3 regions of the Streptomyces sp. NPDC025793 genome follow, and region 3 is predicted to be linked to each of the others. Evidence: riboswitches for the same ligand, from Rfam matches in the RefSeq annotation. Region 3 holds a riboswitch; each other region holds the start of a gene.
The links. A riboswitch is a leader RNA that binds a small molecule or an ion and turns the genes downstream of it on or off. The one in region 3 is predicted to bind S-adenosylmethionine.

Region 1 (3,264 bases), on a different contig from region 3:
TTCACGGCGAGCTGCTCACCGCCACCACTCCGGTACCGGCGCGGGTACCAGGTGCCGAGAACGGCGTCCCCCTGCTCGTCGCCGCGATGGGGCCGCAGGCTCTGCGGGTCAGCGGCGAGCTTGCCGACGGAATCCTGCCGTATCTGGCAGGACCTCGCGCCCTGGCGGACCACATCGTGCCCGCCCTGAACGCCGCGGCCGAGGCCGCAGACCGCCCCGCGCCCAGGATCGTGGCCCTGGTGCCCGGCGTGGTCACGGACGACGTCGACGCGGTGCGGGCCAAGGCCACCGAGAACCTCGCCTTCTACGAACAGATCCCGTCCTACGCCCGGGTCATCGAACTCTCCGGCGGCCGGCGGGCCGCCGACCTGGCCGTGATCGGCGACGAGAAGGCGGTCGAGGCCGAGGTACGCCGTTACCGCGACGCCGGCGCCACCGAGGTCGTGTTCTCGGGCACCGAGATCGCGGGAGAAGCCGATCGCCGACGCACCTGGCGACTCCTCGGCGAACTGGCCGGCTGAGTACACCCGTCCGCTCGACAACACCCTGCATCCCCTGCCCGAAGGCACCCCCCCCCGCCACAAAGGAGATTCCCCATGACCACCGAGGCCACCACCACGGACCTCCACGCCTTCACCGAGACCTGGCTGGAGTGGTACCGAGCCCAGGAGGCCCAGCTCGCCGCCCCGCACGGGTTCCTGGCGGTCACCGGCCTGCACTGGCTCGACGACCGACCCCAGCGCTTCCCGGACGCGCCCGGCGCGTGGCGCACCGGCCCCGAAGGCGTCGTCGTAGACCTCGACGAGGGCGAGGAATTGGTCGTCAACGGGACGCCCGTGTACGGCGAGCACCGCTTCGGCGTGCTTCCCGAGCGCGGCGGCGTCGACGCCCTCTGGGGAGACGCCGTCATCGAGGTCGCCAAGCGCGGCGGCCAGGACATCGTGCGCCCCCGGCACCCGGAGGCGCCGCTGCGCACGGCTTTCACCGGAACGCCCGCCTACGCCCCCGACCCGCGCTGGGCCGTGACGGGTCGCTACATCCCCTTCGACACTCCGCGGCCGACCACCGTGGGCGCCGCGGTCGAGGGCCTTGAGCATGTCTACGACGCCCCGGGCAGAGTCGAGTTCGAGCTCGACGGGCGCCCGCTGTCGCTGACCGCGTTCCCCGGCCACGGCGCGGGCCGTCTGATGGTGCTGTTCACCGACGAGACCTCCGGGGTCACCACCTACGCCGCCAACCGGGCCCTGGCCCTCGATCCGCCCGCCGCCGACGGTACGGTCGTCCTGGACTTCAACCGTGCCACCAACCTGCCGTGCGCCTACACGGACCTGGCCACCTGCCCGCTGCCCCCGGCCGAGAACCGGCTGCCGGCGGCGATCGAGGCCGGCCAGAAGATCCCCCGCGAGCGCGGCGGCTCCTGAGCTGGACGCGCTCTCGCCCCGACTCCCCTTACAGGGCGTCCTTTTGCGCCATTGACGTACGACAAGACCGCTCCGTACGATCACGAACGGCATTGAGTGTCAGCGTCAAGCCCTGACTCGCTGACCGGCAACCCTCCCGCGCGGTGGGGTGCTCCAGGTGAAAGCCCGGCGGGATCACCGAGGATCTCCGCAAGCGCGTGGCCCCGTGACCAGGGCCGGATTGGTGGAGGACCGATATGCGGCACGGTGGTGACCTCAGCGCCCGCTTCGCCGGCGCCACCGTGTTCTCCCGGCTCTCGCGTCGACGCCACATCGACCTCAAGCGCTCGACCAGCTGTCTCTGTCAGGTCTGACGGGCCTTCCCGCCGCTGGTCGCGGAACGGCACCTGTCGTCGCCGCACCCGCCTGCGCCTGATCTCCGTCTGTCTTTGATCCCTCCTTTTTCCTTCTGATCCCCGTTTGCACAGCGCTCCCCCGGCACCGGCGTCGCGCCGGCCGGGGCCGCACGCCCACGCACGGCCATGCCCTGCACCGCACCCGTGCCTGGTGACACGAGTAGGAGAAGCCCTCCGTGACTGCACTTTCCGATGTCGGAACCTCCCGTTGGGCGGCACTGACCGCCCTTGTGACCACCAGTGTTCTGCTGACCGCCTGCGGCTCCGGCGGCGGCGATTCCGGCAGCGGCGCCGGGCAGCCCAAGTCCGGCGGCACCCTGACCTTCGCGGTGGGTTCGGACGCCGGCTGCGTGGATCCGCAGCAGGTCGCCAGCAACGAGACCATCTACTCGGTGCGCCAGATCGTGGACTCACTGACCGACCAGGACCCCGAGACCGGCAAGATCGTGCCGTGGCTGGCGAAGAGCTGGGACATCAGCTCCGACGCCACGACGTTCACGTTCCATCTGAGGTCGGGCGTCACCTTCAGCGACGGCTCGCAGCTGACCGCGCAGGTGGTCAAGGACAACTTCGACGCGGTGCCGAAGCTCGGCGCCCTGGGGACGCTCGCCGAGGGCTATCTGAGCGGCGTCAAGAGCACCACGGTGGTCGACCCGCTCACCGTCAAGGTGACCTTCAGCGAGCCCAACGCCCAGTTCCTGCAGGCCACTTCGACCCACTCGCTGGGGATCGAGTCGTCGGCGAGCGTGAAGAAGACCCCGCAGCAGAAGTGCAGCGACGGGGTGATCGGGTCCGGGCCCTTCGTGTTGAAGCAGTACGTGCAGAACCAGTCGATCACCCTGGCCAAACGCACGGGATACGCGTGGGGTTCCTCGCGGTGGAGCAAGAAGGGCGAGGCGTACCTGGACAAGCTGGTGTTCAAGGTCGTCCCGGAGGCGGGCGTACGGGCCGGAAGTCTCCAGTCCGGCCAGGTCGACGCGATCAGCAGCGTGGGCAAGGCCAACGAGGCGGCGCTCAAGGGCGGTCAGGTCACCCTGCGGCGACGAGCCAATCCCGGCGTCGTGTTCGGTCTCGGCCTCAACAACTCGCAGCCGGCCCTGAAGGACGCGAGGGTGCGCCAGGCGATTCTGTTGGCTGTCGACCGACAGCAGATCGCCGACACGGTCTTCCCCACCGGCACCCAGGCGGCGACCAGCGTCCTTGCGCACACCACACCCGACTACACCAGCCTCGCCTCCGACCTGGCGTCCGACGCGGCCAAAGCCAAGTCGCTGCTGGACACGGCCGGCTGGAAGACCGGCAGCGACGGCATCCGCACCAAGGACGGCAGGAAGCTGAGCCTGACCGTCAAGTGGTTCCCCAACGCCTCCACCAACCAGCCCGCGCTGGAGCTGATCCAGCAGCAGCTCAAGGCCGTCGGTGTCGACGTGGTCCTCAAGCAGCTCCAG
Region 2 (3,264 bases), on a different contig from region 3:
GCGATCGGACTGGACTCCTGACCGGCTGAAAGCCGCCTCGGAACGGGCGTACGAACCCTCACACCGCCGGCACGCAGCGGCCGTCCTGCGTGCGGTACGTCCACCGGGCACCCTCGGTCACCAGTTCCCGCACGGCGGTCACGAAGCGCTCGACGTGCTCGTCGGGGGTGCCCGCGCCGAAGCTCACGCGGATGGCGTTGAGGGACTTCTCGCCGGGGGCCGCCTCGGGGGCGCCGCACTCGCCCTGGGTCTGGGGGTCGCTGCCGAGCAGGGTGCGGACCAGCGGGTGGGCGCAGAAGAGGCCGTCGCGGACGCCGATGCCGTACTCGGCGGAGAGCGCGGCGGCGAAGTGGGAGCTGTTCCAGCCCTCCACCACGAAGGAGATCACGCCGACGCGCGGGGCGTCGTCGCCGAACAGGGACAGCACCTTCACCTGCGGCACCGCGGCCAGGCCCGCGCGGACCTTCGCGATCAGGTGCTCCTCGCGGGCCACCAGGTTCTCCCAGCCGGCCTCGGTGAGCGCCTTGCAGGCCGACGCGACGGCGTAGGCACCGATGACGTTCGGGGAGCCCGCCTCGTGCCGGGCGGCGCTCTCGTGCCACTCCACGGCCACTCCCCCGTCCGGACGCCGGGTGACCGTGCGGCTCGCGCCGCCGCCCGCGAGGTACGGCTCGGCCGCGCGCAGCCAGTCCGCGCGGCCCGCGAGGACGCCGGAGCCGAAGGGCGCGTACAGCTTGTGCCCGGAGAAGGCGACCCAGTCGACGTCCAGGTCGCGCACGTCCACCGGGTGGTGCGGGGCCAGCTGGGCGGCGTCCAGGACGATCCGGGCGCCGTGGGCGTGCGCGGCGGCGGCCAGCTCGCGCACCGGCCACAGCTCGCCGGTGACGTTGGAGGCGCCGGTGACGCAGACCAGGGCCGGGCCGTACCCCTCTTGAATAGATGCAGTGCGGTCGGCGAGGGCCCGCTCCAGGGTCTCGACCGCCTGGCGCGGGGTGCGCGGGGCGTTGAGGTAGGTGACCCGCGCGTCCTGCCAGGGCAGCAGGGAGGCGTGGTGCTCGGTCTCGAAGACGAAGACCTGGCAGCCGGCGGGCAGGGCACGGGCGAGCAGGTTGAGCGAGTCCGTGGTCGAGCGGGTGAAGACCACCTGGTCGTCGGCGCGGCAGCCGAGGAACTCGGCGACCGTCCTGCGGGCGTTCTCGAACAGGTCGGTCGAGAGCTGCGAGAGGTAGCCGGCGCCGCGGTGGACGCTGCCGTAGTACGGCGCGTAGGCGGCGACGTCGTCCCAGACGCGCTGGAGCGCGGGGGCGCTGGCCGCGTAGTCGAGCGCCGCGTAGGTGACCTCGCCACCGGTCACGAGCGGGACGGTGACATCCCGGCCCAGAACGGGCAGGGGGGAGCAAACGGACTGGTCGGCGGCAGCGGTGAAGACAGACATGAGTGGACTCCCGTGAGGACGTACGCCGAAGGAGCCGAAGACGACACGGGGCGGCGTACGGAAAGAAGAGAAAAGGGGATGCGGAGGCGGGGCTCTGCGGCCCTATCGCATTCGCTTGCTCACGGAAGGCTCCCTCGAACGACCAGGACCCCTGGCCCCACACTCTCAGAAGTGTGCGAGGGGTCCGCGCTTGCCGTAGACCTCGCTGCCTACGACCTGGTCTTCACCCGGGGCACCCCGCCACGGACGGAGGGTTGCCGGACAGTCGGCCGGGGCCTCATGACTGTCACTCATGACCTGGTTCAGGAACCTACGTCAACTGATCGTCGTCCCGCAACCCCGGTCCGGATCGCGGGACGCCCGTCGTGACCGCTATGCGTTGGTCGCCGCCACCCAGCGCTCCAGCGCCCGCTTCGCCGCGCCCGAGTCGATCGACTCGACGGCCCGGGCCATGCCGGCGCCGAGCTGCTCGGCGAGCGGGGTGTCCGTCGGGTCCAGGGCGACGAGGGCCGCCGCCGAGTTCAGTACGACGGCGTCCCGGACCGGGCCCCGCTCGCCGTCCAGCAGCCGGCGGGCCACCTCCGCGTTGTGGGCCGGGTCGCCGCCGCGCAGGGCCTCCACGGGGACGAGGTCGATACCGACGTCGCGTGGGTCGAAGACCTCCTCGGTGACCTTGCCGTCCCGTACGACCCAGACATGGGACGTGGCCGTCGTCGTCAGCTCGTCCAGGCCGTCGTCGCCGCGGAAGACCAGCGCGGAGTTGCCGCGCTCCGCGAGCACGCCCGCGACGATCGGCGCCTCCCGCGCGACGGCCACGCCGACCGCCTGGGACCGCACCTTCGCCGGGTTGGTGAGGGGACCGAGCAGGTTGAACACCGTCCGGATGCCCAACTGGCCGCGGGCGGCGCCGACATGACGCAGCGCCGGATGGAACTTGACCGCGAAGCAGAAGGTGATGCCGGCCTCCTCGGCGACCTCGGCCACCCGCCGGGGCGTGAGGTCGAGGTTGACGCCCAGCTTCTCCAGGACGTCGGAGGCACCGGAGGCGGAGGAGGCGGCGCGGTTGCCGTGCTTCACGACCTTGGCGCCCGTACCGGCGACGACCAGCGAGGACATCGTGGAGATGTTCACCGTCCGCGCTCCGTCGCCGCCCGTGCCGACGATGTCGACGGTGCGGCCCGGCACCTCGATCACGTTCGCGTGCTCGTACATCGTGCGGACCAGGCCGGTGATCTCCTCGACCGTCTGTCCCTTGGCCCGCAGGGCCACCGCGAACCCGGCGATCTGGGCGTCGGTCGCCTCGCCGCGCATGATCCGGTCCATCGCCCAGGCGGTGTCGTCGGCGGACAGGTTCTCGCCGTTCAGCAGGCCGTTCAGCAGGGCGGGCCAGGAGCGGCCCGCCGCGGTGTCGCCTCCAGCGGGGGTCACAGCGCTCATGGTCGCTCCTGAGGGTCGTACCTGCGAAATCGTCGTCCGATCCCACCCTATCGGCCCCGGGACAGGGCGAAGGGCCCCGTCCGGCTTGCGGACGGGGCCCTTCGGCGTGGCGTGGCGACGCGGGGATCAGTGGTGGCCGTGGCCGCTCGTGATCTCCTTGTACTCGTCGACGGTCGGCTTCGGGATCTGGTTGTCCTCGCCGTAGTAGGCGCTGGACAGCTTGGCCCGCAGCTTCTCCGAGGTTCCGACCTTGCGCTGGACCCCGTTCTCGTCGACCACCGGACCGATGGCGGCCGGCTCGTACTGGTGGTGCGCGGTGAGCGTGTGCAGCTGCTCCTGGCTGAGCGGCTCGTGCACCTCGATGAACTCACCGTGCGGCAGCCGCTTGATGA
Region 3 (3,264 bases):
CGAACGCGCGGTTGTAGGCCTCGTACGACGCCCACTGCCGGTGGAACTCCGCGTCGAAGACCGGTTCCAGCGGGGTCTGGTACAGCATGTGGTGGACGAACCAGAGCACGGAGTTCGCGATGCCGTTGTACGCGTCGGCGTGCACGGCCGGGTCGACGTCCAGCATCCGCACCCGCTGCCCGCCGGTGTCCTCGGCCGGCAGCAGCCCGCCGCCCGCCCGCCGTACGGCCTCCCGGTCGCCGTCGCCGAGCGCCGCGCACACCCATACGGCGCGGGCGTCCGGGCCGATGGCCGACAGCCCCGAGACCAGCCCCCCGCCGCCCCGCCTGGCCCGCAGCGAACCGCCCTCGCCGTCCGCGTCGAGCGTGTACGAAACCGGGCCGCGATTGGACGCGACCAACACCTCGGCACCGTGCGTGGAAGCCATGGTCCTCAACCTAGCCCGGCCCGGAAACGCTCAAACGTACGGCCACGTCCGACGCCCCGCCCGTATACGAAGTCCGGCGAAGTCACGCCACCCGGCGCTCGGCGTACTCCGCGATCTCCGTCATCGGCGGCCGTTCCTCCGTGTCCACGGAGTACGTCCGTGGCGCGAAGCCGTCCTCGTCCCGCTCGAACTGGGTCAGGGCGGGGCGGATCAGATGGCCGCGGGCCAGCCGGAGCTGGGCGGTGCGGTAGATCGCGGCGGCCATCCGGCCGAGCGCCTGCCCGTCCTGGTGCCGGTGCTTGCGGACCCCGACGTCCACCTGGGCGAGGGCGTCCAGGCCCACCAGGTGCAGCGCGTCCACCAGCATGCCCAGCTCCACGCCGTAGCCGACGGGGAAGGGGAGCTGTTCCAGCAGGCTGCGCCGGGCCGCGTACTCGCCGCCCAGCGGCTGCACGAAGCCGGCCAACTGCGGCCAGTGCATGTTGAGCAGTGGGCGGGCCATCAGCTCGGTGACCCGGCCGCCCTGCCCGGCGGCACCGGCGAGCGGGCGGTCGTACATGGCCTTCACCAGCGAGATCCCGGGGTCGGTGAGGAGCGGGCCGACGATGCCGGAGACGAAGTCGGCGGAGAACTCGCGCAGGTCCGCGTCGACGAAGCAGATGATGTCGCCGCGGGTCACGAGGAGCGAGCGCCACAGGACCTCGCCCTTGCCGGGAACGGGCGGGATGCGCGGCAGGATCGCGTCACGGTGGACGACCCGGGCGCCCGCGGCGGCGGCGACCTCGGAGGTGCGGTCGGTGGAGCCGGAGTCGACGACGACGAGCTCGTCGACGAGCGGGACCCGCTCCATCAGCTCGCGGCGGATGACCGCGACGATGTCGCCGACGGTCTCCTCCTCGTCGAGCGCGGGCAGCACGACGCTGATCGTCTGTCCCGTGCGCTGCTTGGCGGCCAGTATCCGCTGGAGCGGGCGATCGGTCACGGACCAGGAGCGGGTGGCCAGCCAGCGCTCTACTTCTTCCAGCACGCTCTGCGGCTCCTCACTGTTCGTGATCACAGGTGGTGACTGTGTGATCCATCTCGCGGTTCGGACGACTATCTCAACTGTCCTGGCCTTCGGTTACAGTCTTGAACAACGCCGGTGACCATCGCATGTCGGGGGCGCGGGCGCGCACGACTCGTGCGTACAACTGCTCATACAACCGCATACCGCTCATCCAGAGGGGCAGAGGGACACGGCCCGATGAAGCCCCGGCAACCCTCCAGTCGGTTCTTGGCACGTTGACGTGGCGAGGCTCCCGGCTAGGGAAGGTGCCAAATCCGTCTCACGGCGAGATGCGTCGTGAGGAAGATGAGGAGAAAGGGCCTCGCCTCCATGGCTGTGCAGACAGTTGCAAGCACCTCCACCTCCCCCGTCGACCTCGGTCCGGCCGCGGCCCTCAGCTGTCGCGAGTGCGGTCACCGTGTCCCGCTCGGCCCGGTCTTCGCGTGCGAGGAGTGTTTCGGCCCGCTGGAGATCGCCTACGACTTCTCGGCCTACGACACCGAGGAACTGCGGGCCCGCATCGAGGCCGGACCCGCGAACATCTGGCGGTACGCCCCCCTGCTGCCCGTCCCGGCCGACGTGGCGGACAAGCCGAACATCAACCCCGGCTGGACCAAGCTCGTCAAGGCCGACAACCTCGCCCGTGAACTGGGCGTCACCGGCGGCCTGTTCGTCAAGGACGACTCCGGCAACCCGACGCACTCCTTCAAGGACCGCGTCGTCGCCCAGGCCCTGGAGGCCGCCCGCGCCTTCGGCTTCACCACCCTGTCCTGCTCCTCCACGGGCAACCTGGCCGGTGCCGTCGGCGCCGCCGCCGCCCGCGCCGGCTTCCGCTCCTGCGTGTTCATCCCGCACGACCTGGAGCAGGGCAAGGTCGTCATGGCCGCGGTCTACGGCGGCGAACTCGTCGGCATCGAGGGCAACTACGACGACGTGAACCGCTTCTGCTCCGAGCTGATCGGCGACCCGGCCGGCGAGGGCTGGGGCTTCGTCAACGTCAACCTGCGGCCGTACTACGCCGAGGGCTCCAAGACGCTGGCGTACGAGATCTGCGAGCAGCTCGGCTGGCGGCTGCCGGACCAGATCGTGATCCCGATCGCCTCCGGCTCCCAGCTGACGAAGATCGACAAGGGTCTCCAGGAGCTCATCAAGCTCGGGCTGGTCGAGGACAGGCCGTACAAGATCTTCGGCGCCCAGGCCGAGGGCTGCTCGCCGGTGTCGACCGCGTACAAGGCCGGGCACGACGTGGTCCGCCCCCAGAAGCCGAACACCATCGCCAAGTCCCTCGCCATCGGCAACCCGGCCGACGGGCCGTACGTGCTGGACATCGCCCGCCGCACCGGCGGTGCGGTGGAGGACGTGACGGACGAGGAAGTCGTCGACGCGATCAAGCTGCTGGCCCGCACCGAGGGCATCTTCGCCGAGACGGCGGGCGGTGTGACGGTCGGCGTCACCCGCAAGCTGGTCAAGGCCGGCGTCCTGGACCCGACGAAGACCACGGTCGTCCTCAACACCGGCGACGGCCTGAAGACCCTCGACGCGGTGGCCGGCACGGGTCTCACCGCCACCATCCGTCCGACCCTGGACTCCTTCCGAGAGGCTGGCCTCGCATGAGCGTGACCGTTCGCATCCCCACCATCCTGCGCACCTACACCGGCGGCCAGGCCGAGGTCGCCGCCGAGGGCGCGACCCTCGCCCAGGTCATCGAGGACCTGGAGAAGAACCACACCGGGATCGCCGCCCGCGTCCTGGACGACCAGGGCAAGCTGCGCCGGTTCGTGAACGTGTACGT

Region 1: another riboswitch for S-adenosylmethionine. It lies ahead of ACZ4MF_RS43730 (putative leader peptide); the one in region 3 lies ahead of thrC (threonine synthase).
Region 2: another riboswitch for S-adenosylmethionine. It lies ahead of ACZ4MF_RS01775 (aminotransferase class V-fold PLP-dependent enzyme); the one in region 3 lies ahead of thrC (threonine synthase).

Annotation. Positions count from the first base shown of each region.
Region 1 is NZ_JBVHMR010000056.1:16,865-20,128, forward strand. Features, by position in the region: gene ACZ4MF_RS43720 (LLM class F420-dependent oxidoreductase) at 1-521, shown strand, start outside; gene ACZ4MF_RS43725 (DUF1684 domain-containing protein) at 597-1,421, shown strand; SAM riboswitch class IV at 1,510-1,623, shown strand; gene ACZ4MF_RS43730 (putative leader peptide) at 1,658-1,774, shown strand; gene ACZ4MF_RS43735 (ABC transporter substrate-binding protein) at 2,047-3,264, shown strand, end outside.
Region 2 is NZ_JBVHMR010000001.1:366,594-369,857, reverse strand. Features, by position in the region: gene ACZ4MF_RS01780 (Lrp/AsnC family transcriptional regulator) at 1-21, shown strand, start outside; gene ACZ4MF_RS01775 (aminotransferase class V-fold PLP-dependent enzyme) at 59-1,435, opposite strand; SAM riboswitch class IV at 1,617-1,733, opposite strand; gene trpD (anthranilate phosphoribosyltransferase) at 1,808-2,872, opposite strand; gene qcrB (cytochrome bc1 complex cytochrome b subunit) at 2,999-3,264, opposite strand, start outside.
Region 3 is NZ_JBVHMR010000003.1:425,150-428,413, reverse strand. Features, by position in the region: gene ACZ4MF_RS09450 (alpha,alpha-trehalose-phosphate synthase (UDP-forming)) at 1-427, opposite strand, end outside; gene ACZ4MF_RS09445 (glucosyl-3-phosphoglycerate synthase) at 510-1,454, opposite strand; SAM riboswitch class I at 1,638-1,785, shown strand; gene thrC (threonine synthase) at 1,803-3,086, shown strand; gene ACZ4MF_RS09435 (MoaD/ThiS family protein) at 3,083-3,264, shown strand, end outside.